One region of the Curtobacterium sp. C1 genome, then DNA from elsewhere that is predicted to be linked to it. Evidence: riboswitches for the same ligand, from Rfam matches in the RefSeq annotation. Region 1 holds a riboswitch; the other holds the start of a gene.
What was found. A riboswitch is a leader RNA that binds a small molecule or an ion and turns the genes downstream of it on or off. The one in region 1 is predicted to bind thiamine pyrophosphate.
Positions count from the first base shown of each region.

Region 2: linked by a shared signal. The riboswitch ahead of LQK89_RS04870 (ECF transporter S component) and the one ahead of thiM (hydroxyethylthiazole kinase) in region 1 are both predicted to bind thiamine pyrophosphate.

Region 1 covers NZ_CP088076.1:1,297,275-1,311,443, forward strand. Annotated here, with positions in the region: gene LQK89_RS06350 (winged helix-turn-helix transcriptional regulator) at 1-157, opposite strand, end outside; gene LQK89_RS06355 (NAD(P)-dependent oxidoreductase) at 257-904, shown strand; gene LQK89_RS06360 (MFS transporter) at 1,114-2,439, opposite strand; gene LQK89_RS06365 (LysR substrate-binding domain-containing protein) at 2,573-3,430, shown strand; gene LQK89_RS06370 (hypothetical protein) at 3,440-4,600, opposite strand; gene LQK89_RS06375 (NADPH-dependent F420 reductase) at 4,703-5,350, opposite strand; gene LQK89_RS06380 (GNAT family N-acetyltransferase) at 5,474-5,770, shown strand; gene LQK89_RS06385 (VOC family protein) at 5,792-6,253, shown strand; gene LQK89_RS06390 (MarR family winged helix-turn-helix transcriptional regulator) at 6,341-6,856, shown strand; gene LQK89_RS06395 (metallophosphoesterase family protein) at 6,853-7,356, shown strand; gene thiD (bifunctional hydroxymethylpyrimidine kinase/phosphomethylpyrimidine kinase) at 7,437-8,894, opposite strand; gene thiE (thiamine phosphate synthase) at 8,891-9,631, opposite strand; gene thiM (hydroxyethylthiazole kinase) at 9,628-10,491, opposite strand; TPP riboswitch at 10,480-10,576, opposite strand; gene LQK89_RS06415 (NUDIX domain-containing protein) at 10,635-11,525, shown strand; gene LQK89_RS06420 (phosphotransferase enzyme family protein) at 11,674-12,423, shown strand; gene LQK89_RS06425 (DnaJ domain-containing protein) at 12,501-13,451, shown strand; gene LQK89_RS06430 (RNA-binding S4 domain-containing protein) at 13,477-13,839, opposite strand; gene LQK89_RS06435 (hypothetical protein) at 13,884-14,156, shown strand.
Region 2 covers NZ_CP088076.1:983,014-997,182, forward strand. Annotated here, with positions in the region: gene LQK89_RS04830 (DUF4397 domain-containing protein) at 1-342, shown strand, start outside; gene LQK89_RS04835 (glycosyl hydrolase family 8) at 439-1,590, shown strand; gene LQK89_RS04840 (class F sortase) at 1,674-2,351, shown strand; gene LQK89_RS04845 (polyprenol monophosphomannose synthase) at 2,399-3,193, shown strand; gene treZ (malto-oligosyltrehalose trehalohydrolase) at 3,321-5,075, opposite strand; gene treY (malto-oligosyltrehalose synthase) at 5,072-7,531, opposite strand; gene glgX (glycogen debranching protein GlgX) at 7,528-9,843, opposite strand; gene LQK89_RS04865 (hypothetical protein) at 9,973-10,296, shown strand; TPP riboswitch at 10,377-10,488, shown strand; gene LQK89_RS04870 (ECF transporter S component) at 10,483-11,124, shown strand; gene LQK89_RS04875 (ATP-binding cassette domain-containing protein) at 11,121-13,547, shown strand; gene LQK89_RS04880 (ATP-binding protein) at 13,540-14,106, shown strand.

The DNA.
Region 1 (14,169 bases):
GCGACACGCCCTGCACCCGGGACGCGAGCGCCGAGTACCGGAGCGGACCACCCGCGAGCGACCCGATCGTCAGGACGCTCCACCGGTCCCCGATCCGGTCGAGCAGCTGCCGCGAGGGGCAGTCCGCCGCGTAGGGGCTGTACTCGAGTGCAGACATCACGACCTCCGTTACGCACTGACAGGTGCCTACTTCCTGAAAGAGAGTAACGCGAGTACGGTCGGTCGCACCAGATCCACGTCCGAGGAAAGGACCACCATGACGAGCATCGTCGTCTTCGGCGGCACCGGGTACGCCGGCTCCGCCATCACCCGCGAGGCACTGTCCCGCGGCATCGCCGTCACCGCCGTCGCGCGCGACACCTCGAAGCTCGACGCCGCCGAGGGGCTGACCCTCGCGCAGGGCGACGCCTTCGACGCCGACTTCGTCGCGGACGTCACGAAGGGCGCCGACGTCGTCGTGGTCGCCCTGCACGCGGTCCAGGCGGACGGCAGCGAGCTCAAGGACAAGTTCCAGCACTTCGTCGACGCCGCAGCCGCAGCCGGTGCGCGCCTGGGCGTCGTCGGCGGCGCGGGCTCGCTGCTCGTCGCCGAGGGCGGCCCGGCCCTGTTCGACACCCCGGACTTCCCCGACGCGTTCAAGGGCGAGGCGAAGAGCCACGCCGAGGTCCTCGAGGCACTCAAGGCCTCCGGCACCGAGGTCGACTGGTTCTACGTGAGCCCGGCGGCGGCCTTCGGCGGCTACAACCCCGGCGAGCGGAAGGGCACCTACCGCACCACGGACGACCTGCTGCTCACCGACGCCGAGGGCAACTCGGACATCTCCGGCGAGGACTTCGCGATCGCCTTCGTCGACGAGGTCGAGCACCCCGCGCACCACCGCGCCCGCTTCGGCGTCGCGTACTGACGCGGCGCGCGCCGCGCGCGACCCGACCGCCCACCGGGCTGGAGGCGCGTGGCGGCCGCGCCCCGTGCCTCCCGTCCGGCGGGTGGTGCGTCCTGCTCGCGCACAACCGGAATCACACCGTGCCACGTGATCGCGTGGTGCGGCGTGCTTCCCGTTGTGCGGAACACGCGGCGCGGCGCGGCGCGGCGCGCCGCGGCGCGCGCCGCGCCCTACCGCTGCCCGACGATCGCGGGCAGCGGCAGGTGGTGGCGCATGCGCACCGCCAGGTGCAGCCCGCCCCGCCGGGCGAGCACGAGCCCGACCACCGCGGCGGCCACGGCCGGGACGCCCCCGGCGACGACCATGCCGACGTGGGCCCCGAAGTGGTCGACGACCTGGCCCATGAGCGGACCGCCGATCGCCTGGCCGCCCAGGAGCACCAGGACGTACAGGGACATCACCCGGCCGCGGATCGCCACGTTCGACGACAGCTGCACGAGCGAGTTCGAGGCCGTCATGAACAGCAGCTGCGACATCCCGACCGCGACCAGGGCGACGGTGAACGGCGCGATGACCGGGATCGACCCGGACACCACGAGCAGCACCCCGGTCCAGAACACTCCGCCGACGATCGTGCGGAGCCGGACGTTCGCCCGACGCGTGGACAGCAGCGCCCCGGCGAGGGCTCCGACCGCGACCGCGGAGTTGAACAGGCCGTAGCCGCCCGCGCCGACGCCGTAGACCTCGGACGCGAAGGCCGAGAGCAGCACGGGCATGGTCAGCGCGAAGACCGAGAAGAAGACCATCAGGACGACCGGCACCAGGATCGTGGGCTTCCGGACGGCGTAGCGCAGACCCTCGACGAGTTGCCCCTTCGTCCGCGGTGCCGGTGGGGTGCGGTGCAGCTCGGACACCCGCAGGAACCCGAGGGTCACGACGACGGCCACGCACGCGACCGCGTTGACGCCGAAGGACCAGCCGGCACCGACCGCGACGAGCAGGGCGCCGGAGAGCGCCGGCCCGATCATCCCGCCGAGCTGGAACACGCTCGAGTTCACGCTGATTGCGTTCCGCAGGTGCTGGTGGCCGACGATCTCGGTGACGAACACCTGGCGCGCCGGGTTGTCGATCACGGTCACCATGCCGACCAGGAAGGCGATCACCCAGATGTGCCACGCCTGCACGACGCCGGTCAGCGTGAGCACGGCGAGCAGGGTGGAGAGCACCGCGAACGCGCCCTGCGTCAGCATCATCAGCGCCCGCTTCGAGAACCGGTCGACGAGCACCCCGCCCCAGAGCCCGAACAGCAGCATCGGGGCGAACTGGCACGCCACCGTGATGCCGACCTGCGCCACCGAGCCGGTCAGCTGCAGGACGAGCCAGTCCTGCGCGATGCGCTGCATCCACCCCGCGGTCATCGCCACGAGGTTCGTCGCCGTGAACAGGCGGAAGTTCGGGACGGAGAGCGCGATGAGGGTGTGGCGCCACGGCGGACGTTCGGCCTGGATCGGGAGGGGCTCGGTGGGTGGGGGGAGGGTCGTCGATGACGCACTCACGGTGGTGGGGCTCCGGATCGTCGCGGGCGGACGGGTGGTCAGTACCCACTCGAAACTAGTTCCACCGGAGCCATTCGGCTCCCGTATGGTGGCTATCACTCCATTGCGATGTCGAATGAAGGAGGGGGCGCCGATGCTCGACCCCGTCCTGCTGCGAACCTTCCTGGCCGTCGCCGAGACCGGCAGCTTCACGCTCGCCGGGCAGCGCCTCGGGATCAGCCAGCCGACGGTCTCGCAGCACGTCCGCCGCCTCGAGACCGCGGTCGCCCGCACCCTGGTCGCCCGGGACACCCGTGGCGTCGCGCTCACCGACAACGGGGACGCGATGGCGGGCTTCGCGCGGACGATCCTCGCCGCGCACGCCACCGCCGACGCGTACTTCTCCGGTGCCGCCACCCGCGGACGGCTCCGCTTCGGCGCGGCGGACGACCTCGCGATCACGCAGCTGCCGCGGATCCTGCGGGATTTCCGACGCCTGCACCCGCAGGTGAACCTCGAGCTCACGGTGAACCAGTCCGCACCGCTCCTGCGCCGCGTGCACGCCGGACAGCTCGACCTGGTCTTCATCAAGCAGACCGCGGGGGAGTCCGCCGAGGGCACCCGCGTCGCGACGGACCAGATGGTGTGGATGGCGCAGGACGGCATCGCCCTCGAACCCGGCGAGCCGGTACCGCTCATCGCGTACCAGGCGCCGAGCATCAGCCGGCAGATGGCGATCGACGCGCTCGAGGCCGCCGGCCGCACCTGGCGGATCACCTGCAACACGCGGGACGTCAACGGGGTCCTCGCGGCGGTGCGGGCCGGGATCGGTGTCGCGGTCTTCCCGCACTCGCTCATCCCCGCGGACCTCGTGAAGGTGTCGCAGCGTCTGTCGCTGCCGGACCTGCCGGCCGTCGACTACGTCCTGATCGCCAACCCGACGGTGCAGCGCGAGCCGATCGACGCCCTGACGAACGCGATCACCTCGCGCGGGGTCGTCCGGGCGGTCTGACCCGGGACCCTACGGGGCGAGCGTCGTCGTCGCGCCCGTGCCGGTCAGGTCCGGCAGCGTCACGCCGGCGAGCGGCAGGAGCGCGGTCGCGACCGCCCACAGGAGCACGAGGGTCCCGACGCCGCCGAGCACGGCACCGAGGAGCGCGAGCGGCCGCTGCCACGTCGCCGTCCGGTCCCGCAGGACGGTCGCCGAGAGCAGCAGCGCCACGACCCCGAGCGCGAGTCCGGTCGCGTGCACGGTCGTCGGTGCGGTGAACCACCAGGCCGCGAGCGCGAGCGTCGCGATCCCGGTCAGGGCACCGAGCGCCGCTCCCGGGGTGGCGCCGACGGCGGGCCGGCGGTCGGTCCGTGTGGTCGCCGCTCCGGCCTGGAGGCGCGGCGCCCGTCCGCCACGTCCCCTCGCGGTCGTCGCCTGGTCGGGTCGCGGCAGCTCCTGCGTCCGGTGGTCCGCGTCGGTGGCGGACCCGGTGGCCGGGGCCGAGACGTCGGCGGCGGGCGCGGCAGCTGCAGCTGGGACCGGTGTCGGAGTCGGTGCGGCGGGCGTGATGATCGCGTCGAACGCCCGGGTCGCCGCGTCGGGCTGCGGCGGGGCGGCAGCGGGCAGCGGTGCCTGCTGTCGGGCGAAGCGCGCGGGGGTCCGGTAGCCGATCGGCCCGGAGGGCTCCGGCTCCGTCCCCTCGACGACGACGTGCTCGAGCCCGGGGACCGAGAAGCGCGGCTGCCCGACCTCGGGGACGGCGGGCTGCACCGGCGCTGGAGGAGCCGGGAGCGCGGCGGCGACGGTCGGCGCGGGGGTCGAGGTGGGGGCGACGGCGGTCGGGGACACCGGGACCGCGTCGGTGGACGGGACCTGCACGGCGGGCGAGGTCGGTGCCGGCGGCAGGAGGTCCTGCTGCGGCGGGAAGTCGGGGACGACGACGTCCTCCGGGGACGGGAGGTGCGTGGCGGAGTCGTGCTCAGCGCTCGGGACCGCGGCGGGCGGGAGTTCCGCGGCGGCCGCCGTGGTGGCGACCCGCTCGGACAGGTGCGACGCGACGACGGGGGCGGGGTGTGCCTCCAGGCCGGGGTCCGCGACCACGGTCGTGACCGCAGCGTGCGGCGGCGCGGTGACCCAGGCAGGGACCGGCCGGCGCGGCCGGTCCCGGTCCGGCATGCGGTGCGACGCCACTGGTGCTCCCTCGTCCGTACTGATCCATCGTCAGTTCTATCCGTCCGCATGGACCTCGGCGCAGCCCCAGTTCCGGGGACGCGGGGCTGCGCCGGGCGGGGGTCACATGTCGCGGTAGCGCTTGGCCTCGGCGAGCTTGCCGCGCAGCTCGTCGGCCGTGTACCGCGTGACGTACCCGGGGGTGTCCCGCTGGATGCGCCAGCCCTCGGCGAGCGGCCCGGCGTCGACGACGTCGAAGCCGAACGAGTCGATGAGCTCCGACACGACGGCCTTGGCGTCCTCGTCGTCACCGGCGACGACGAGGGCGCGGCGGTCCGGGGTGCCGGCGGGCTGCGCCTCGTCGGTGAGGGCCGTCGCGGCGATGTGGTTGAAGGCCTTCACGACGCGGGCGCCGGGCAGGTGGTCCTGCAGGAGCTCGGCGGTCGTGGTGGTCTCGTCGTCGAGGGCCGCGATGTGGCCGTCGCGCTGCGGGTAGTAGTTGTTCGTGTCGATGACGACCTTGCCGACGAGGGGTTCGACGGGGATGGTCTCGATCGCGGCGAGAGGGGTGGTCACGACGACGACGTCGCCGGCGGCCGCCGCCTCGTCACGGGTCGCCGCACGGGCACCGTCGCCGAGCTCCGCGACGAGGTCCTGCAGCGTCTCCGGTCCGCGCGAGTTCGCGATCACGACCTGGTGGCCGTGCTGCACCGCGAGACGTGCGAGCTGGGATCCGATGTTGCCTGCTCCGATGATGCCTATGGTGGTCATGCGACCTGCAACACCGCGTGCGGCGGCGCATTCCCGCACGGTGCACGGCCCGTCCCGGCCGGGTGGGGCGGCGAGTCTCGTCCGGGTGGGGCGGCGAGTCTCGGCCGGGTGCATGATGGCCGCATGGCCCACGAGTTCCGCGACGAAGCCGACCGCGACCGCTACGCGATGTACGTCGACGGCGAGCTCGTCAGCGTGCTCGACCGCCGCGCGACCGACGACGCCGTGTCGTTCCCGCACACCTACACGGTGCCGAAGCACCGCGGCCACGGGTACGCGGCGCAGCTCGTCGAGCACGCCGTCGCGGACGTCGAGGCCACCACCACGAAGCGCATCGTCCCGATGTGCTGGTTCGTCGCGAAGTGGTTCGACGAGCACCCCGAGAAGGCCGACCTGCTCAGTCGCGGCGCCGCGGACTGACCTCACCACCCGGAGGCGACGATGCCGACGATCACCCCCTTCCTCTGGTACGACGACCAGGCCGAGCCCGCGGCGCGGTACTACACGAGCCTGTTCGAGGACAGCCGCGTCGACAGCGTCGCGCGGATGCCCGACGGGTCCGCACTGGTCGTCGAGTTCACGCTCCTCGGGCAGCCGTACCGCGCGATGAACGGCGGACCGGGCCACCCGCACACCGACGCGGTGTCGTTCCAGGTCGACGTCGACACGCAGGACGAACTCGACCGCGTCTGGGACGCGCTGCTCGCGGACGGCGGCGAGCCGGTCGCGTGCGGCTGGCTCCGGGACCGCTGGGGCCTGTCGTGGCAGGTGACCCCGTCGATGATGGGCGAGCTCATGACCGGTAGCGGCGACCCCGAGGCGAACGCCCGGGTCTTCGCAGCCATGCAGCAGATGGTCAAGCTCGACATCCCCGCACTCCGGGCCGCGGCGGCGGGTCACTGAGCGTTCCCCGGACGTACCCGCCGGTATGGTGGCGGGACCGATCGGCGCCGACGGACGGCGCACCCCCGCGAGAGGCTGGAGACCGAGATGAGCAGCCCGAGCTCCGACGTCCGGGACGGAGACCTCCGCGACGGAGCCGTCCGGAACAGCGACGTCCGGAACAGCGACATCGGCCGTGCCTACACGGAACTCTCCCGGATCACCCGACGCGCGAGCATCCGCGCCCGCGGTGACGACGAGGCACTGAGCGTCGTCGACCAGTCCCTCGTCGACTTCGTCGTGCAGCACCCCGGCTGCATGGCCATCGACATCGCCCGGTACCTGCGGCTCAACCGATCGACGATCTCGCGGCAGCTGTCCGGGCTGCTCGCAGCCGGGCTCGTCCGCACGACCGACGGCGGGTCGGGCAACGCCAAGCCGCTCGAGGCCACCGACGCCGGACGCGCCGCACTCGACCGGTCGGTCCAGATGCACCGCAGCGCCCTCGAGGAACGTCTCGCCGAGTGGTCCGACGACGACGTCGCCCTGCTCGCCGGGCTGCTCGAGCGGCTCGGCGCCGCGGACGAGGCCGGCCTGCCGATGCCCGGCCGCACGGCCCCGTGACGACGTCGTTCGTCCTGCTGTCCGACACGCACCTGCCGAAGCGCGCGAAGGACCTGCCCGCCGGGCTCTGGGCGGACATCGACGCCGCGGACCTCGTGGTGCACGCGGGGGACTGGGTCGACCTGGCCACCGTCGACGCCGTGCAGGCACGCTCCCGGCGCTTCGCGGGCGTCCGCGGCAACAACGACGGTCCCGAGTTCGACGACCGGCTGCCCCTCGTCGCGCACCTGCTGGTCGAGGACCTGCGCTGGGCGGTCGTGCACGAGACCGGGGCCGCGACGGGGCGGGAACGCCGGGCGGACCGGGACCACCCGGACACCGACGTGCTCGTGTTCGGGCACTCGCACATCCCGTGGGACACCGTCGCCCCGTCGGGCATGCGGCTGCTCAACCCGGGATCGCCGACGGACCGCCGCCGCCAGCCCGACCACACGTGGATGCGCGGCGAGGTGTCCGCGAGCGACCTGACCGTCGAGCTGGTCCGTCTGCCCCCGCGCTGACCCCGGGCATGCGGACCCGGGCGCGCTGACCCCGGGCCCGGGCCCGGACCCGTGCCCGCCCCGGGGCACGCGCCGCCCCGTCAGCCCGTCGGCATCCGGAAGAACGCCAGCTCCCAGGCCGTCGACGCCCGGAACGCCGCCGTCATCCGCCCACGCTCCTCGGCGCTCGCCGCGGTCGCGTGCCGCTCGACCCGGTCCGTCGCCGCCGCCGAGGCCGCCGCGAACCCCGGGTCGCCGTAGGCTCCGAGCCAGTCGCCGAACGGGTGTCCCTCTGATGCCCGGCCGAGCCGCGTCCCGACCCAGGCGTAGACCCGGAAGCACGGCAGCACCGCGGCCGCCAGGACCGCCGCCGAGCCGGTGTCCGCCGCCCGCTGCAGGTGCGCGAGGTACCCGGCGCACACCGGGTGCACGGGGTCCTCCGCCCGGGAGCCCGCGAGCCGGCGGTGGTGCAGGTCCCGCGCCTCGTCCGCACACCCCTGCGCGGCACCCGCCCAGAACGCGGCTTCGTCCGACGACGGTGTCGCCGCCGAAGCCAGGGCCGACAGGTGCCCCTGGTACGCCCGCAGGTAGTGCACGTCCTGCGCCAGGTACCCCGCGAAGACCTCCGTCGACAGCGTCCCGTCCCGCAGCCCCACCAGGAACGGCGTCGCGAGGGTCTCCGCGAGCACCCAGGCGACGTCCGCCCACCACCGGTCCGTCCACCGCACCGGCGGCAGGAGCGCCCGGACGGCGGCCCCGTGGTCGACCGGTCCGTTCCCGCTCCCCACGTGCAGGTCGTCCGCGCCGGCCAGTGCGGCACCGAGCCACGCCTTGGCCTCGCCGACCGCGAGCTCCCAGTCGCCCGTCCGCACCACGAGCGTCGCGATCGCGCTCGACAGCGAGCACCCCGTGCCGTGCGTGTTCGTCGTCGCGACCCGCGGCGCCGAGAACGTCCGCCGCGCGCCCGAGGGCTCCACGAGCTCGTCGTCCGCCGTGGCCCCGTCGTCGTGGCCGCCCTTCGCCAGGACCCGCACGCCCCAGGTCCGTGCGACGAGCAGGGCTTGGTCGTCGCCGTCCACGGCACTCCCGCCGTCCGACGCGCCCGCTGCCAGCTCCGCCAGCACCGCGAGCTCCGCCCGGTTCGGCGTCACCAGGTCGGCGAGCCCGAGGAGCTCCCGGACCGCCTCGACCGCGTCCGCGTCGAGCAGCCGGTCGCCGCTCGTCGCCACCATCACCGGGTCGACCACGACGACCGGTGGCCGGTGCGCCCGGAGCCACGCCGTGACCTCGCGGACGACCGCGGCGGTGCCGAGCATGCCCGTCTTCACCGCGTCCACCGTCACGTCGTCGGACACCGCGTCGAGCTGCTCCCGCAGGAACGCCGGGTCCGGCACGTGCACCGACCGCACGCCGTGCGTGTTCTGTGCGACGAGCGCGGTCACGACCGCCATGCCGTACCCGTCGTGCGCCGCGATCGCCTTGAGGTCCGCCTGCACGCCGGCCCCGCCCGTCGGGTCCGTCCCCGCGATGCTCAGCACGCGGGGCACACCCCCGGTCACGCGTCCGCCCCGTGGTCCGGTGCGCCGGCCTGGAGGCACGCCCCGCCCCCGCCGTCGTCCGTCCGGTCCGCCCCGTGGCCGGGTCCGGCGGCGTCCCACGTCGCGACGAGCGCGGCAGCGGACGCACCAGGGTCGGCCGCCGCGCAGATGCCCGACACCACCGCGACACCGGCGGCGCCGGCGGCGCGGAGCGGTGCGACGTCGTCCAGCCCGACCCCGCCGATCGCCACGCACGGCAGGTCCGAGGCGGCGGCGATCCGCGCGAACCCGTCGTGCCCGAGTGCCGGCGGGTGGTCCGGCTTCGTCGTCGTCGGGTGCACGACCCCGACCCCGAGCAGGTCCACCGACCCGCGGGGGAGCCGCTCGACGGCCGCCAGGTGCTCCGGCGTGTTCGCGGTCAGCCCGACGTGGGCGTCCGCGCCGAGCAGGGCACGCGCCGCCGTCACCGGGACGTCGGACTGGCCGAGGTGCACCCCGGCGACGGCGTGCCCGGCGTGCCGCGCGGCGAGGGCCACGTCGAGCCGGTCGTCCACCACGACCGTCGCACGGTCGCCCACCGCGTCCGCGACCGCCGCGGTCAGGGCGAGCAGGTCCCGGGCCGACGCCGTCTTGTCGCGGACCTGCACGATCCGCACGCCGCCGTGCACCGCCGCACGGACGACCGCGAGCACGCCGAGGCCGTGCCGGTCGCACAGCACGGGGTCGGTCACCAGGTAGACACCCACGTCCGCGGTCACGCACCGACCCCCTGCGGGGCGGTCGTGCTCGGTTCGGCGGTGATCCGGGCGGTGCGGACGACGTCCTCCGGGGTGAGGGACGCCAGCCGGTCGAGGAACAGCGGCTGGAACGTCCCCGGACCGCCGGCGTCCGCCGCCGCGAGTTCGGCGGCGATCGTGTGCACCGCCGTCGCCGCGACGGCCGCGGCCCCGGGGTCGTCCGGGGCCACCGCCGTGAAGGCGGCGACGACCGCACCGAGCGCGCACCCGCCGCCCGTGATCCGCGTCAGGAGCTCCGTCCCGTTCGCCACCCGCACCACGCCGGTGCCGGGCGCGACCACGAGGTCGACCGCACCGGACACGGCCAGCGCGCCCACGATCCTCCCGTCCGATGCCCCGACGGCCGCCGCACGCGCGTCGTCGGGGCCGACCGTGCTGTCCACCCCGCGCCCACCGGCGCTCGCGCCGAGCACGGCGAGGACCTCGGAGGCGTTGCCGCGCAGGACCGTCGGGCGCAGAGCCAGGAGCTCGCGCGCCAGCGCGGTGCGCACCGGGAGCGAGCCGACGGCGACCGGGTCGAGGACCCACGGGGTGCCCGCGCCGACGGCGGCGGTCGCGGCCTCGACGGACGCGGCACGCGGCTCGGCGTGCGGGGTGCCGGTGTTCACCAGCAGGGCGTCGGCGACCCGGGCGAACGGACCGGCCTCGGTCGTGACGTCGACCATCGCGGCCGAGGCGCCGAGGGCCAGCAGGACGTTCGCCGTGACGTTCTGCACGACGGTGTTCGTGATGCACTGCACGAGCGGCGAGCGGGCCCGGACGGCCTCCAGCAGGTCGGCGGTGCGGTGGGCCCAGGCAGGGGAGGGCGCAGCGTTCTCCATGGACGATCCCTTCGCGAGTACGAGCTCGAGCAGGTTCGACGGGTGTGATCTCAGCCGCCCGGTGACGGCACCCCGTGTCTCGGGGCACACGGTACACGAGCCGTCCGCAGTCATCGAGGGGGCCCGTGTGCCAGGGTTGACGGGTGCCAGATCCGACGCCTCCCGGACCCCCGCCCGGTCCGCGCGACCCCGGCGACGCGTGGGCGGTCGGACCCGACGGGACGAAGGCGTGGGGCCGCTTCGGCGCCGCCGGCCTGCTCGTCGACGACGGCCACGGCCGCGTGCTCCTGCAGCACCGCGTCGAGTGGAGCCACCACGGCGGCACCTGGGGCATCCCCGGCGGCGCCCGGCACCAGGGCGAGGACGCCGTCACCGGCGCGCTCCGCGAGTCCGCGGAAGAGGCCGGGGTGCCCGAGGACGGCGTCGACCTGCGCCACACGGCCGTGCTCGACCTCGGGTTCTGGACCTACACGACCGTGGTGGGCCGCGCCTCCCGGCCGTTCGACCCGGTGATCGCGGACCGCGAGAGCCTCGCGCTGTCCTGGATCCCGCTCGACCAGGTCGTCGACCTGCCGCTGCACCCGGGCTTCGGCGCCTCGTGGCCGGCGCTCCGCGACGCCATCACGACCACCCCGCACGTCGTCGTCGACGCCGCGAACGTCGTCGGCAGCGTGCCCGACGGCTGGTGGAAGGACCGTGCCGGGGCCGCGTCGCGACTGCTCGCGTCCGTGTCGGCGCTCGCCGCGGCCGGGCTGTCCGCCGACGCCCTCGGGCTCGGCTTCGACCGGTGGTGGCCGCGCTGGACCGTGGTGCTCGAGGGCGCCGCGCGCGGTGCGGACGACCCCGGTGCGGACGTGGCCGTGGTGCGCGCCGAGGGGTCCGGGGACGACGCCGTGGTCGCGGCGACGGCGGCCGCGGTCGATGCGGGCGACGCGCCCGTCGTGGTCGTCACGGCGGACCGTGAGCTGCGTGAACGCGTCGGGGCGCTCGGGGCCGAGGTCCGCGGTCCCGGCTGGTTCCGCGAGCAGGGCTGAGCGACCGCCGGGCTCCGGTTCCGGTGTCGCCGGGCTCCGGTTCCGGTGTCGCCCTGCGACGCGCATCGTGACCGAACCGTGACGGAGGGGGCTCCGTGCCGATACGCTGGCGCCCACGTCGACGGGGACGTGCCGACAGGAGGTCACGATGGAGCGTGTCACGAGAGCCGACGACCGCGTCCACCGCCCAGCCGGGCCCTGGACGCCGACGGTGCACCAGCTGCTCACGCACCTGCACGAGCAGGGCTTCGTCGCGGCGCCCGAGCCCATCGCCCTCGGCGACGCGCTCGAGACGGTCACCTTCGTGCCCGGCGTCGCGGGGAACTACCCGTGGAGCGCCGAGATCGCGAGCGAGGCGGCGCTCGTCACCTCCGCGCGCCTGCTCCGGCAGTACCACGACGCCGCGGCCACGTACCCGCGCAGCGCGACCGACGTGTGGTCGCAGGCCGAACGCCTGCCGGTCGAGACGATCGTGCACGGCGACTTCGCGCCGTACAACTGCGTCTACGACGGCATCGCGGCGGTCGGGCTCATCGACTTCGACACCGCGCACCCCGGTCCGCGGGTGTGGGACGTCGCGAGCGCGGTGTACCGGTTCGCACCGTTCACCACCGGGCAGGTCGAGGGCAGCACGGCGCCGACCCTGGACGAGCGACTCGAGCGGGCCGCGGAGTTCTGCCGCGCCTACGAGCTCGACGACCGGTCCCGCGGGGTGCTCGTCGAGACGATGACCGCCTCGCTCGTCGCCCTGGTGACGACGATGGAGACCGAGGCCGCCGCCGGCAACCCGAAGTTCATCAGCGACCTGGAGCACGGGCACGCCGAGCTCTACCGGGCCGACGTGGCGTACATCGAGGCGAACGCGGACGCGATCCACCAGGCGGTCACCGCGCTCTGACGGACGGACCGCGCCCAGGCAGCGTGCAGCCCGCACGCGGCGGTCTCCGACGGATCGTCCGGTAGCGTCGGGAGGCCATGACCGACAGCCCGGCCGACGCCACCCCGTACGAGGTGCTCGGCGTCCTCCCCACCGCCGACGACGACGAGCTCCGTCGCGCCTACCGCCGGGCCGCCCGCGAGTCCCACCCCGACCTGGGCGGGGACGCCCGGCGCTTCCGGCAGGTCCAGGTCGCGTGGGAGCGCATCGGCACCCCGGCCGCCCGTCGCGCGTACGACGCCGGGTCCCGGGCGACGTCGGGGTCCGCCGGCACGAGCGGGCCGTCCGGGTCGTCGAGCTGGCGGAGCGACCCCGGCCGCGACGCGTACGCGCCGCCGGCCGCCCGTCGTGACTCCCGTCCGCGCGCCCGGTCGCACGGCCACCCCGGTGGCCGGTCCCGCGAGGTCTTCCTGCAGGCGGAGCGCGAGTGGGTGGGACTCGGCGACCCGATCGACGACCCCTACGACCCCGTGCTCGTCCGTTCGGCACCCCGACACGTCCGGCGCCTGCTCGGCGAGGCCCTGGCGGAGGAGGCGACCGCGTCGATCGTCGCGGACATGGGCATCGGCGTGACCGTGTGGCACGACCTGGACGCCGGCGCCGAGGGCAAGCTCGACCACGCCGTCCTCACCACGACCGGGCTCTGGGCCGTCGAGTCGATCGACTGGGGCGGCGCCGTCCGCATCGAGCACGGCGAGGTCACCGGCGAGACCCTGGCGCCGGGGGAGCGTCCCGTCAAGGAGCTCGTCCGGGCAGCCCGTGCCGTGCAGAAGCAGACGCGCGTCCGGTTCACCGGCAGGCTGCTCGTCGTGCCGGACGCCGCGGTGGACGAGGACGTGCAGGTCGTCGGGCCCGCGCGGAAGCCGACGGCCTTCGTGGTCCGCCGCAGTGCGCTCCGGCAGGTCCTGAACGGCGTGTGGTCCCCGGAGGGCAACGTGGACGTCTTCGCGGTGCGCGACCAGCTGCAGCAGACCGTCCGCTTCGTCTGACCGCGCGCTGCGCGGGGGGACCGCCTCAGTACCCGCGGAGCTTCTCCAGGTCCCGGCGCTCCCGCTTGCTCGGGCGTCCGGCGCCGCGCTCTCGGGTCGGGACGAAGCCGGCCTCCTCGCGGGGGAGCCGCGGCGGGGTGCGGTCCTCGAAGTGCTTCGCGGCCTCCGGGGCGCTCGTCCGCTTCAGGATGACGCCGCGGACGACCACGATCCGGTCGAAGCCGTTCTGGCGGACCCGCACCTCGTCCCCGGGGGCGACCGGCTGCGCGGCCTTCGCCCGCTCGCCGTTCACCCGGACGTGCCCGGCCTTGCACGCGGCGGTCGCGGCAGAGCGGGTCTTCGTGATCCGCACCGCCCAGATCCAGCTGTCCACGCGCGCCTTCTCCACCAGACCACCCTACGCGGCCGTGCCCGCGTCCTAGGCTCACAGCCGTGCCCCAGCCCGCAGCGACGCCGTCCGACCCTGCCGCGCTCGCTCGCGCCCGCGCCCTCGCGGTCCTCGCCGCCGCCGCCCCCGGGGACCGGCTCGTCGTCCGGGCACACCACGGCGACGGCGCCCGGGACGCCCTCGGCGAGCTCGTCGCCCGCACCCCGACGACGGTGTCGATCGCGACCCGCCGTGGCACCGTCGTCGTGCCCCTGGACGCCGTCGTCGCCGCGAAGCCCGTCCCACCACCCCCGGCACCACGCCCCCGCCGCACCTGACCCCGCGCCGGAA
Region 2 (14,169 bases), 310 kb from region 1:
GACGTCAGCACGCCGGACGGCACCACCGTCGCCGCCGACGCAGCCTTCGGCACGGCGACGAAGTACGCGACCGTCGGTGCGGGCAAGTGGCGACTCGACGTCTCGGGCGACGGCCAGCGCGGAACCGCCGACGTGGACCTCGCGGGGAACACCGTCTCCACGCTGTTCGTCCTCGACGACAGCAAGGGCGACCTGACGGTCGTGCCCGTCACGGATGCCGCGGCCACCGCCTCGACGCCCTCCGGCGGTGTCCAGACCGGCGGCGGTGGCGCGTCCGCGGATCGGCCGTTCACCGAGTTCACGCACGCGGTCGTCGCGGCGTTCCGCTCGCTCTTCCGCTGACGGGACAGGAGGCGCGGACGACGCCGGCGGATCCGCTGAGGTGATCCGCGCCTCCATCCCGACCGTTCCCGACCACCCCGGAGAGGTGCAGCAGGCATGACCCGCAGGACCTGGATCCCCATCGCCGCCGCGGCGACGCTCGTCGTCGCCGTCGGCATCGCCCTCGTCGCCGTCCGACCCTGGGGCGGGGCCGCCCCGCAGGCGGCCGCGACCTCGAACGCCACCTCGACGTCCGCTCCGGACGTGGACCGCAGCGCAGCACAGCTCCGGTCCGACTTCCTCGACCGGTACGTGCGCGACGGTCGGGTCGTCCGCACCGACCAGGGCGGCGACACCGTGAGCGAGGGCCAGGCGTACGGCCTGCTCATCGCCTACGCGAACGACGACCGGGAGACGTTCCGCGCGATCTGGTCGTGGACCGAGCGTCACCTGCTGACCGACGACCACCTGCTGGCGTGGCGGTGGACGCCGGGGAAGGGCGTGGCGGACGAACAGCCCGCCAGCGACGCCGACCTCGACGCCGCGCGTGCCCTCGTGCTCGCCGGCGACCGTTGGGACGACCCGCGGTACACCGCGGCGGGGAAGACCCTCGCAGCGGCGATCCTCGAGCACGAGACCGCGCGCACCGACCTGGGGACGATCCTCCTGCCGGGTCCGTGGGCCGACCAGGAGCCCTACCGGTACAACGCCTCGTACGCGTCCCCGGCGGCGTTCCGCGTCCTCGAGCGTGCGACGGGCGACCGCCGGTGGGGCGAGCTCGATGCCGGCTCGCACGCCGCCACCGCGGCGGTCCTGGACCGCAGCGACCTGCCCAGCGACTGGTCACAGGTGCACGCCGACGGATCGGTGGACCCGATGCCCGCGTCCGGCGACCAGGGGCAGGTGGTGTACGGCTGGGACGCGATGCGGTTGCCGCTCCGCTACGCCGAGTCCTGCTCGGCGGACGACCGGGCGCTCGCCGGGTCGCTCGCCCCGACCCTGCGGCGCAGTACCGAGCTCGCCGCGCAGTTGGACCTGGGCGGCTCGGCCGTCACCTCCGACACCAGCGCGCTCGCCTACGCGGCGCGGGCGGCAGCCGAACGTGCCGGAGGGGCGATCCCGGCGGCCTCCGCGGACCTGCGGCGGAGCGACCGGACCTCGGCGACGACGCGCACCTACTACGGCGACGCGTGGGCGGCGCTCGGCGCGACGATGCTCACGTCGAACCTGCTCGGCGGCTGCGGGACCGACGCGGGGAGCGCCTCGTGACCGGGCGTCGGGCGGCCCAGCCGCAGCGTTCGTCCCGGGCATCCGCTGCGTGGTGGCGAGGGCGTGGTCCCGGCCGGCGCGGCGTGGTGCTCGCCGGAGTCGTCGCGGGTGTCCTCGTGGTCGGCGGCGTCGCCGGCGTGGCGGTCGCGACCACGACGGCGGGCGGCGGCCAGGCCCGGTCGGTCCCCGAGAGCAGCGCATCGGCGTCATCCGACCCCGGCGCGGCGAAGAACGACGCCGGCGCGGCGAAGAACGGGGCCGGCGCGGGAGACACCTCGGGATTCCAGGACCCAGCGGCGCCGGCCGCTCGGTCGACCGCCACCCCGGTCCGGGTGGAGATCCCCGCGATCGGCGTCTCCTCGGGACTCGAGGACCTCGGCCGCGGCCCCGCCGGCGAGCTCGATCCGCCGAAGGACTGGGACAGCGCCGGCTGGTTCGCCGACGGGATCGTCCCGGGGCAGGTCGGGCCGGCGGTCATCGCCGGCCACGTCGACAGCCCGACGAGCGCGGCGGTCTTCTTCCGGCTCGACGAGCTCGTGGCGGGCGACCAGGTGCACGTCGGCATGTCGGACGGGAGCACCCGCACGTTCACCGTCGAGCGGTCCGAACGGGCGGCGAAGTCGGCCTTCCCGACGAGCGACGTCTACGGCAGTGCGCCGACGCCCCAACTCCGCCTGATCACCTGCGACGGCACCTTCGACACGGCGACAGGGCACTACACGGACAATCTGATCGTCTTCGCAGAGCTGTCGTCAGGCTGACCGCAACGCACTTCGGTATCGTCTGACCCGACCCCGCAAGGAGCACCATGAGCAAGTCCCTGGTCATCATCCCGACCTACGACGAGGCGGAGAACGTCCGCCCCATCGTCGCGCGCACCCTCGCCGCGACCGACGACGGCGTGCACGTGCTGGTCGTCGACGACAACTCCCCGGACGGCACCGGCGACATCGCCGACGCGATCGCCCGTGAGACCGACCGGGTGCACGTGATGCACCGCACGGTCAAGGACGGCCTCGGCGGCGCGTACCTGGCGGGGTTCGCCTGGGGCCTCGAGCACGGCTACGACAAGCTCGTCGAGATGGACGCCGACGGCTCGCACCACCCGGAGTACCTCCCGTGGATGCTCGAGCTCGCCGACTCGAACGACCTGGTCCTCGGTTCCCGTTGGATCAAGGGCGGCGAGGTCGAGAACTGGCCCTGGTACCGCGAGCTGCTGTCCCGCGGCGGCAACCTGTACACCCGGATGGCGCTCGGCATCGCCGTGCGGGACGCGACGGGCGGCTTCCGGGTCTTCACCGCGTCGGCGTTCGAGCGGATCGACCTGGCCGGTGTCGCCTCGAAGGGCTACTGCTTCCAGGTCGACCTGTGCTGGCGCGCCCTCGAGGCCGGCCTGCGCGTCGTCGAGACGCCCATCACCTTCACCGAGCGCGAGTTCGGCGTCTCGAAGATGAGCGGCAACATCGTGCGCGAGAGCCTGACCCTCGTCACGAAGTGGGGCATCGACCGCCGCCTCCGAGAGCTCCGCTCGATCGTGCGTGACCACCGACGGCTGCCGTCGGTGCGCCGCAACGCGCACGCGGTCGCCGACCGCACCGCCTGACGCAGCAGGTCTGCCGGACCTGCAGGACGGACGGGAGGCGCGGTGCCGGCTGGCACCGCGCCTCCCGTCCGTCCGGTGGTCGCCCTGGTGACCACCGTCGCCGTGGTGTCCACCGTCGCCCTGGTGACTACCGGAGCACGACGATCCCGCGGCCGTCGAAGTGGACGCGGCCGTCCTCGACCGAGGCCGACCCGAACCGGTAGAGCTCCTCGCCCGAGCTGTCCGGGACCGGCACGTCCGCGGCGTCGTCGGCGAAGTGCACGACGACGTGGACGGGCGCTGCGTCGGGTCCGAGCAGCCCGCGCGTGAGCACGAGCCACCGGTCGTCCGCGTCGAAGCGGACCGCGTTCGCCTCGTAGCGGTGATCGACGAACGCCTGCTCGGTCCGACGCAGCGCGACGAGCACCCGGTAGGCGCGCAGGATCGTCGCACCCCGCTCCGAGGTGACGTCGGCCCAGTCGAGCTTGGAGTTCGTGAACGTCGTCGGGTCCTGCGGGTCGGGCACCGTCGACTCGTCCCAGCCGTGCTGCGCGAACTCCTTGATGCGTCCCTCGGCCGTCACCTTGCCGAGTTCGGGCTCCGGGTGCGAGGTGAAGAACTGCCACGGCGTCGTCGCGGCGAACTCCTCGCCCATGAACAGCATGGGCGTGAACGGCCCGAGCAGGGTCAGCGCGGCCGCGATGACGAGCGACTCGTCGTCGAGGGTCGCGGCGAGCCGGTCACCTGCGGCCCGGTTGCCGATCTGGTCGTGGTTCTGGTTCGCGACGACGAGGGCGGTCGCGGGCGAGGTCCCGCGGTCGATCGGTCGACCGTGCCGCTTCCCGCGGAACGACGACCACGTGCCGTCGTGGAAGAACCCGTGGTCCAGGACCTTCGCGAGCGCCGACAGCGGGGCGAAGTCGGCGTAGTAGCCGTTCGTCTCCCCGGTGACCGCCACGTGCACCGCGTGGTGGAAGTCGTCGGACCACTGACCGGTGAGCCCGTACCCGCCGGCTTCCTGCGGGCGGAACATGACCGGGTCGTTGAGGTCCGACTCCGCGATGAGCGACAGCGGGCGGCCGACGGACTGCGCGTACGCCTCGGTCTCGGAGGCCATCGCCTGCAGGACGTGGGGCCGGGTGGTGTCGCGGATGGCGTGCACCGCGTCGAGCCGGAGTCCGTCGACGTGGTGGTCGCGGAACCACATGCGCACGTTGTCGAGCACGTACCGGCGGACCTCGGGGTCCTCGACGTTGACCGAGTCACCCCACGTGTTGCCGAGCCCCTGGAGCAGGTACGGCCCGTACAGCGGCAGGTAGTTCCCGCTGGGCCCGAGGTGGTTGTACACGACGTCCTGGATGACGCCGAGGCCGAGCGCGTGCGCCGTGTCGACGAACCGGTCGTAGGCGTCGGGACCGCCGTAGGGGTGGTGCACGGCGAACCAGCCGACACCGTCGTAGCCCCAGTTCCACTCGCCGTTCACCGCGTTGACGGGGAGCAGCTCGACGAACTCCACCCCGAGCTCGACGAGGTGGTCGAGCTTGGCGGCCGCGGCGTCGAGCGTGCCCTCGGGGGTGAAGGTGCCGACGTGCATCTCGTAGATCACGGCCCCACGGGCGGGCCGACCGGTCCACGAATCGTCGGTCCAGGCGAAGCGCTCGGGGTCCACGACCTCGGACGGGCCGTGCACGCCCTCGGGCTGGTACCGGCTGCGCGGATCGGGTCGGACGGAGTCGTCGTCGTCGATGCGGAAGCCGTAGCGCGCGCCGACGACGGGGACGACCTCGTCGGTCGCCCACCAGTCGTCCTCGCCGCGGGTCATGGCGTACTCGGTACCGTCGACGACCAGGCGTACGCGCTCGGGGTTCGGCGCCCAGACGGCGTAGCGGGCGGGAACGGTCATGCGTGACCCTCCAGGATCTCGATCTCGGCCTGCTGGTCGGAGACCGCAGCGGTGTTGTTCGTGCTCGTGCCGGGGTCCGCGCCGGACGTCACCGGTGCGGCGTCGTGCTCGGCTCCGGTGGGGTCGGCGTCGGCGACGTCCACCGGGACGAGCAGGGCGACGGGCAGGTCGGAGAGCAGCGCCGACAGGGCGATGCCGCGGGACGCCGGGAAGCGACGACCGGTCAGCAGGTCGACCCGGTCGGCCGGCACCGGGTGGACGAGCGTGTCGCCCCACCCTCCGACGCGCTCGAGCCCGACGGGCAGCCGCGTCGCGACCGTCACGGCACCGCCGCGGTCGAACGCGAGCACGTGGTCGGCGGCGATGCCGGTGGCCTCGAGCCCGAGGTACCGGGTGAAGAGCTCGGGGTGGTCGCGTCGGACCCGCAGGGCGCGGCTCGTCACGAGGACCTTCGCCGCACCGTCCAGGCCGACCTCGGGTAGCTGCTCCGGACCGGTGCCCTCGGGGCCGTCGAGCGTCGCGAGGACGTGCCGCAGCTCCGTGTGGTCGACCGGGCGGCGGTTGTCCGGGTCGACGAGCGAGCGGTCCCACGCCTCGGTGCCCTGGTAGACGTCCGGGACGCCCGGCATCGTCAGCTGGACCAGCTTCTGCGCGAGCCCGTTCGACCAGCCGGCCGCGTCGATCGTGCGGTCGAGTTCGTCGAGCACCGCGACCACGCGCGGGTCGTCGAACGCGGCGTCCACGAGGGCGTGCATCTGCTGTTCGAAGGCCTCGTCCGGTTCGGTCCAGGTCGTGCTGTCCCCGGCTTCGCGCGAGGCCTTCTCGGCGTACGCGTGCAGGCGCTCGCGGCTGGCCGGTCGGGCACCCACGATCGCCTGCCAGAGCAGGTCCGCGAACACCGCGTCGTCGAGCGGCGCGAGGGCGTTCAGCTGCTCGAGGGCGCTCGACCACTCCGACCCGAGCTCGGCGAGCACCGCGATGCGGGCGCGGGTGTCCTCGCTCCGCTTGGTGTCGTGCGTGGTCAGCGTGGTCATCGTGTGCGGCCAGCTGCCCTGACGCTCGCGCTGCGCCTGGTGGAAGTCGTCGACCGACACCGCGAACACGCTCGGGTCGCCGCCGACCTCGCTCAGGGAGCTCAGGCGCGACGTCCGGTAGAACGCGGTGTCCTCGACGCCCTTCGCCATCACCATGCCGGAGGTCTGCTGCAGGCGGAGCGCCGCGGCGTGCCCGGGGTCGACGAGCGCCGGCGCGATCCGGTCGATCACGTCGTCCAGGTCCGGTCGCGTCTCGGCCGCGCGCTCCAGGGCGGCGATCAGGTGGTGGACGCCCTCGGGCAGGTAGGTGCGGTAGACGTCGAACGATGCGACGATCTCGGCCACCGCGTCGACCACGCGCTCCTGCGGCAGGTCACCGGCCGTCGACGCGAGGAGCCGGGCGAGTCGCGCGACCTCGCTGCCGAGGATCCCGTCGGCGATGCCCCGGCGGGTGTCGTGGGTCAGCTGCTGCCAGTCGGTCGGTTCGGCACCGGACGCGGCGGTCAGCGCCTCTTCGCCCGCGGGGTCGACGAAGACGCGGTCGACGACGCCGAGCGCGTCGTAGCCGGTGGTGCCGTCGACGGGCCACGAGGACGGGAGCTGCTCGCCCGGCTCGAGGATCTTCTCGACCAGCGTGTAGGCCCCGCCGGTCAGGTCCGCGAGGTCCTGCAGGTACCCGGCCGGGTCGTACAGGCCGTCCGGGTGGTCGATCCGCAGGCCGTCGACGAGCCCGTCGCGGAACCAGCCGCCGATCGTGTCGTGCGAGGCCGCGAACACCTCGGGCTCCTCGACGCGGATCGCCGCGAGGGTGTTCACCGCGAAGAACCGGCGGTAGTTCAGCTCGTGGTCCGCGCGCTTCCAGTGCACGAACGCGTAGTGCTGGCGGGCGTGCACGGTCTCGACGTCGTCGCCGTCCTGCACGGTGCCGGGAGCGGTCGGGTAGGCGGTCTCGCCGACGTACAGCCGACCGTCACGCAGCTCGACGGCGTCGAGCAGGCGGTCGTCGAGCACGGGGACGCGGACCTTGCCGTCGCCGGCTTCCCAGTCGACGTCGAACGCCCACGCGACCGGGCTGGCCTGGCCCTGTTCGAGCAGCGACCACCACCACGGGTTCGCCTCGGGTGTCGCGACGCCGACGTGGTTCGGGACGACGTCGACGAGCACGCCGAGTCCGGCGGCGTGGGCGGCCTCGGCGAGCCCGCGCAGCGCTGCGTCGCCGCCGCGCTCGGTGTCGACGTGGGAGTGGTCGACGACGTCGTAGCCGTGCTGCGAACCGGGCTCTGCCTGCAGCACGGGGGAGAGGTACACCCAGTCGGCGCCGAGGTCGCGGATGTGCTCGACCACGTCCTGCGCCCGGGTCAGGTCGAAGTCGGGTGTGACCTGCAGTCGGTAGGTGGACGTGGGGACGCGTCTGGCGGTCACCTGGTGGCTCCTGTGCTGTCGGGTTCGGGAGTGGCGCTGTCGTCGGCCGGCTCGGAGCTCGCGGGCTCGGAGCTCGCGGGCTCGGAGGTCGACGGGTCGGTGCCCGCTGGGTCCGTCGCCGAGGTGGTGGGCGAGGCCGCGGGGTTGGTCGGCGTGGACGGCTTCGTGTCCGTGGCGGCGTCGACCGGGGCCGTCGTCACCTCGTGGTCCGGCTCGGCACGGAGCACGATCATCGACCGCGCGGGGACGTCGAGCGGCGTCCCGGCGTCGAGGACCTCGTCGCGGGCACCCGGGTCGGCGGTGTCGATCCGCACGGTCCACCCCGGCGAGTACTCCTCCGGGGGCAGGGTGAACGTCACGACGTCGTCGTGCGCGTTGTAGTACGTCAGGAACGCCACGTCGGTGACCCGCTCGCCCCAGCGGTCGCGCCCGCGGATGCCCTCGCCGTTCAGGTACATGCCGACGCTCTTGCCGAAGCCGGAGTCCCAGTCCTCGGGGTCCATCGCATCACCGGAGGGCGTCAGCCACACGACGTCGGGGAGCGGCTCGCCCTCGCTCCGGCGGACCGGACGGCCGTTGAAGTACCGCGTGCGGCGGAAGGTCGGGTGGTCGTGCCGGAGCTTCACGACGTCGGCGGTGAACTGGATGAGCTCGTCGTCGGCGTGCTCCCAGTCGATCCAGCTGATCGGCGAGTCCTGGGCGTAGACGTTGTTGTTGCCGCCCTGGGTCCGCCCGAGCTCGTCACCGTGCGCGATCATCGGCACGCCCTGGCTGAGGAGCAGCGTCGCGAGGAAGTTCCGGCGACGCTGCAGCCGGAGCGCGTGCACCGCCGGGTCGTCGGTCGGCCCCTCGACGCCGGAGTTCCACGAGCGGTTGTGGCTCTCGCCGTCGTTGTTGTCCTCGCCGTTGGCCTCGTTGTGCTTCTCGTTGTAGGCGACGAGGTCGTACAGCGTGAAGCCGTCGTGGGCGGTGATGAAGTTGATGCTCGCCTTGGGGGTCCGGCCGTCGTGCTCGTACAGGTCGGCCGACCCGGAGATGCGGGACGCGAACTCGCCGAGGGTCGACGGCTCACCGCGCCAGAAGTCGCGCACGGTGTCGCGGTACTTGCCGTTCCACTCGGACCACTGCGGCGGGAAGTTGCCGACCTGGTAGCCGCCGGGACCGACGTCCCACGGTTCCGCGATGAGCTTGACCTGCGACACGATCGGGTCCTGCTGGACCAGTTCGAAGAAGGCTGCGAGCCGGTCGACCTCGTAGAACTCCCGCGCCAGGGCGGCCGCGAGGTCGAAGCGGAACCCGTCCACGTGCATCTCGGTCACCCAGTACCGCAGCGAGTCCATGATCAGCTGCAGCGAGTGCGGGTGACCCACGTTGAGCGAGTTGCCGGTGCCCGTGGTGTCCATGTAGTACCGCTTGTCGTCCTCGACCAGGCGGTAGTAGGCGGCGTTGTCGATACCGCGGAACGACAGCGTCGGCCCGAGGTGGTTGCCCTCGGCGGTGTGGTTGTAGACGACGTCGAGCACGACCTCGATCCCCGCACGGTGCAGCTCGCGCACCATCGCCTTGAACTCCTGCACCTGCTGCCCGCGGTCGCCGGACGACGAGTAGTGCGAGTGCGGCGCGAAGAACCCGATGGTGTTGTAGCCCCAGTAGTTCGACAGCCCCTTCTCCTGCAGGGTGGAGTCGTTCACGAACTGGTGCACCGGCATGAGCTCGAGGGTGGTGACGCCCAGACGCTTCAGGTGCTCGATGACCGCCGGGTGCGCGACGCCGGCGTAGGTGCCCCGTTGTTCTTCGGGGACGTCGGGGTGCGTCTCTGTGAGGCCCTTGACGTGGGCCTCGTAGATGACGGTCTCGCCGTACGGGATGCCCGGCGACCGGTCGCCCTGCCAGTCGAAGAAGGGGTTGATGACGACCCCCTTCATCATGTGGGGCGCCGAGTCCTGGTCGTCGGTCGAGTCCGGGTCGCCGAACGTGTACGAGAACAGCGCCTGGTCCCAGTCGATGTCGCCACTGGTCGCCTTGGCGTAGGGGTCGAGGAGCAGCTTGTTCGGGTTGCCGCGCAGTCCGCTCGCCGGGTCGTACGGGGCGTGCACGCGGAAGCCGTACTCCTGCCCCGGTGCCACGTTGGGCAGGTACGCGTGCCAGACGTGCGCGTCGACCTCGACCAGGTCGACGCACTCCTCGTTCCCAGCGTCGTCGAAGAGGCACAGTTCCACGCGGTCGGCGACCTCGCTGAACAGGGCGAAGTTCGTGCCGCTGCCGTCGTAGGTCGCCCCGAGGGGGTACGGACTGCCGGGCCAGGTGTGCAAACGGTCCTCCAGGTGTGGGTGTCGCCAACGTATCGGCGCGGCCCCTCCGCGTCCGCAGACAAGCCCCAGCAGTGGACGAGGGTGACTCCGCGCGTCGCTGTGGAGGAGTGGCCGAGTAGCCTCGCGCGCATGGCCAACATCGTGAGTCAGATCGCAGACAAGGTGCGCCCGATCGGCGTCTCCACCAACTACGGCGAGCCGGTCGAGGTCGGCGACCAGACCCTCATCCCGGTGTCGCTGGGCTGGTTCGGCTTCGGCGGCGGCGGGGACGGCGACGACAACGGCGGCGGGGGTGGCGGCGGCGTGTCGATCCCCGTCGGCGCCTACGTGCGCCGTCCCGGACAAGACCTGCAGTTCGAGCCGAACCTCATCTCGCTGCTCGCGGTCAGCATCCCGACCATCTGGGTGACCGGCAAGGCGCTCGCCAAGGTGGTCCGCGCACTCAAGAAGTGACCACAGGACGGACGGGAGGATCGTGGCGACGCCGCCACGGTCCTCCCGTCCGTCATCTGGTCGTCACCCGTCTAGACTGCTGCCACACACACGGGAGTCCGGGACCACCGGGCTGAGAGGGAGCGAACGGCGCTCCGACCGTCGAACCTGATCCGGGTCATGCCGGCGCAGGGAGGAGTCAGCACCATGCCTGCAACCATGCAGTCCACCGTCCCGTCCACCACCCTCCGGCGGTCGCTCCGCTGGCGCGTGGTCGACATCGTCGTCGCCAGCGTCCTCGCGGTCGCGATCGGCGTCGTCTTCAAGCTCTGGGAGTTCGGCTACGAGCCGCTCAGTGCGGGAGCCGCCCTCGTCCTGCCGGGATCGCAGTCGCTGTTCGGCGGCGTCTGGCTGCTCGCCGGGCCGATCGTCGCGATCGTCGTGCGGAAGCCCGGAGCCGCCCTGTACGCCGAGATGGTCGCCGCCTCGGTCGAGGCGCTGCTCGGCACGCAGTGGGGGTGGCTGACGCTCGAGGCCGGCCTCGTGCAGGGCCTCGGCGCCGAGCTCGTCCTCGCGCTGTTCCTGTACCGCGTGTACCGGCTGCCGGTCGTCGTCCTCGCGGGCGCGGCCGCCGGGCTCGCGCTCGGCATCAACGACACCGTCCTGTGGTACCCGGGGCTCGACGCCGGGTTCAAGGCCGTCTACGTCGTGTGCGCCGTGGTCTCCGGCGCCGTCATCGCGGGTGCCGGGTCCTGGGCCATCGTCCGGGCGCTCGCCGCGACCGGAGTCCTGTCGCAGTTCGCGGTCGGCCGGGAGCACGCCAAGCGCACGACCCGCAGCGCGGCGTGACGGCCGTGTCCGCCGGTCGCGCGGACGCAGCGCCCGCGACCCAGGTCCCGGCGAGCACCGGCCCGGCCGGCATCGTCTTCCGTGACTGGGGGTGGCGCTACGCCGCCCGCGACGAGTGGGCGGTCCGCGGAGTCGACCTCGCGGTGCGCCCGGGGGAGCGGGTCGCCGTCGTCGGACCGTCCGGCGCGGGCAAGTCGACGCTGCTGCGGGCCGTCGCCGCGGTGCTGCCCGACGAGCCGGACCCCGAGGACGACACCGCCGCGGCCGTCCAGGGCACGGTGCTCGTCGACGATGCCGCACCGGGGACGGTCCGCGGGCGGGTCGGCCTCGTCATGCAGGACCCCGAGGCGCACACCGTGATGTCGCGCGTCGGGGACGACGTCGCGTTCGGTTGCGAGAACACCGGCGTGCCGCGGGACGAGACCTGGCGGCGCGTCCGGTCGGCGCTCGACGTGGTCGGCCTCGACCTGCCCCTCGACCGGTCCACGACCGCGCTGTCCGGCGGGCAGCGGCAGCGGCTCGCACTCGCGGGCGTGCTCGCGATGCGTCCCGGCGCGCTCGTGCTCGACGAGCCGTGCGCGAACCTCGACCCGGACGGCGTGCGTCAGGTGCACGACGCCGTGCGCGCGGTCCTCGACGAGACCGGTGCGACGCTGCTCGTCGTCGAGCACCGGATCGGCACCTGGCTCGACCTGGTCGACCGGCTCGTGCTGCTCGCTCCCGCCGGCGGGGTCGTCGCGGACGGCACGCCGACCGAGGTCCTCGCCGCGCACGGTCCGGCGCTCGCGGCGGCGGGCGTGTGGGTGCCCGGGTCGGAGCCCGCTCGGGGCTCGGCTCGGCAGGCGGTCCCCGGGGAGGACCGCGCGCACGCTCGGGCGCTGCTCGATGCTCGGGGACTCGCGACGGCGCGCGGCCGGGGGCACCGGGTCGGCAGCGGCATCGACCTGACGGTCCGGCGCGGGCGTGTGCTGGCGGTGACCGGGCCGAACGGCGTCGGGAAGTCGACGCTCGGCCTGACGCTCGCCGGGCTGCTCGCGCCCGACGCCGGCGTCCTCGAGGCCACCTCCGCCCTCCGGCAAGGCCTGGCCGGGGCGGCGCCGTCGTCCTGGTCCAGCCGAGAGCTCGCCGGCCGGATCGGGACGGTGTTCCAGGACCCCGAGCACCAGTTCGTCGCGGCCACCGTACGGCAGGAGCTCGCCGCCGGACCTCGGGCGCTCGGTCAAGCGGACGTCGAGGACCGGGTGGATCGGGTGCTCGACGACCTCGGCTTGGCGCACCTGGCGGACGCGAACCCCTTCACGCTGTCCGGCGGCGAGCAGCGACGGCTCGCGATCGGCACGGTACTCGCGGCGGAGCCCGACGTGCTCGTGCTCGACGAGCCGACCTCCGGACAGGACCGCGCCACGTGGCAGGCCGTCGTGGACCGGCTCGGCGCGCTCGCGGACGCGGGGACGGCTGTCGTCGCCGTGACGCACGACCGTGACCTGGTGCGGGCGCTCGACGCGGACGAGGTGGTGCTCGGCCCGGAGGGCTTGCGACCAGCCGGCCCGGGCGGTCTGCGGCCGACCGGCCCGGGGACGGCGGACGGTGTCGTCGCCGACGTGACGGGGGATGCCCGGCCGGTCGTCCCGGGGACCGCAGCGGACGCGCGAGGGCGATCCGTGCCTCCCGCCCGGCCCCGCGGGATCCGCGGGGTGCAGCCCGTCGCGTCCCTGCTCGGGGTGCTCGCGCTCGGCCTGCTGCTCGTCCTGAGCCTGGACGTCGTGTCCGCAGCCGTCGCGCTCCTGCTCGAGGTCCTGCTGCTGCCGCTGCTCCGCATCCCCTGGCGCACGCTCCTGCTCCGGACCGCACCCCTGACCGCAGCGGTCCCGCTGACGGCCGTGAGCATCGCGCTGTACGGCCGGCCGTCCGGACGCGAGTGGTTCGACCTCGGCTTCGTGCACGTCACCGACGGGTCGCTCGAGCTCGCCCTGGCCACCGCGCTTCGGGTGCTCGCCGTCGGACTGCCGGCGATTGCACTGTTCGTGCGGGTCGACCCGACCGACCTGGCGGACGGGCTGGCGCAGCTCCTGCGGCTGCCAGCGCGGTTCGTGCTCGGGGCGCTGGCGGCGGTGCGGATGACGACCCTGCTCGGCGGGGACTGGCGGCAGCTGCGCAGTGCCCGGCGTGCCCGGGGGTTGGCCGACACCGGGCGGCTGCGTCGGGGTGCATCGATGGCGTTCGCGCTGCTCGTGCTCGCGCTCCGGCGGGCGACGACGCTCGCGGTGGCGATGGAGTCGCGAGGGTTCGGGGCGCCGGGTCGGCGGACGTGGGCGCGACCGGCGCGCTTCGGCGGCCCCGAGTGGGCGATGGTCGCGGTGCTCGTCGGGATCGGTGCGGTCTCGGTCGCGGTGGCGGTGGGCGCGGGGACGTGGCGTGTCTGACGGGGTCGTGGACGGCCTCGCGGCTGCGGCGACAGCTGCCGCTGCCGCTGCCGCTGCTGGTGCTGCTCCGGATCTCCGTGCGGCTTCCGGGCGGGGGCGGCTCGTCGTGCTGGTCGACGGGCGCTCGGGGACCGGCAAGACGACGCTCGGCGACGCCCTCGGGGACCGGCTCGGCGCCCGGGTCGTGCACCTCGACGACGTCTACCCGGGGTGGGACGGGCTCCGTGCGGCGGCTGACGCGGTGGTGACGGACGTCCTCGGCGCCCACTCCGGCTACCGGCGGTGGGACTGGACGACGTCGAGCCCGGCGGGGTGGGAGTCGATCGACCCGGGCGTGCCGCTCGTCGTCGAGGGGTGCGGTGCGCTGTCCCGGGCCTCGGCGCCGCTCGCGACCTTCCGCGTCTGGCTCGAGGCGGACGACACCGTCCGGCGCGACCGGGCGATCGGCCGTGACGGCGAGGTCTTCGCCCGCGAGTGGGACCGGTGGGCAGCGCAGGAGGCGTCCTTCATCGCGGCGGAGGACCCGGCGGCGCTGGCCGACCTGGTGGTGCGGACGTAGGGGGGCGGGTGGACCCGGGGTCGCGCTGTGCGTGGACTCGTGGTCGCTCCCCGGGTGGACTCG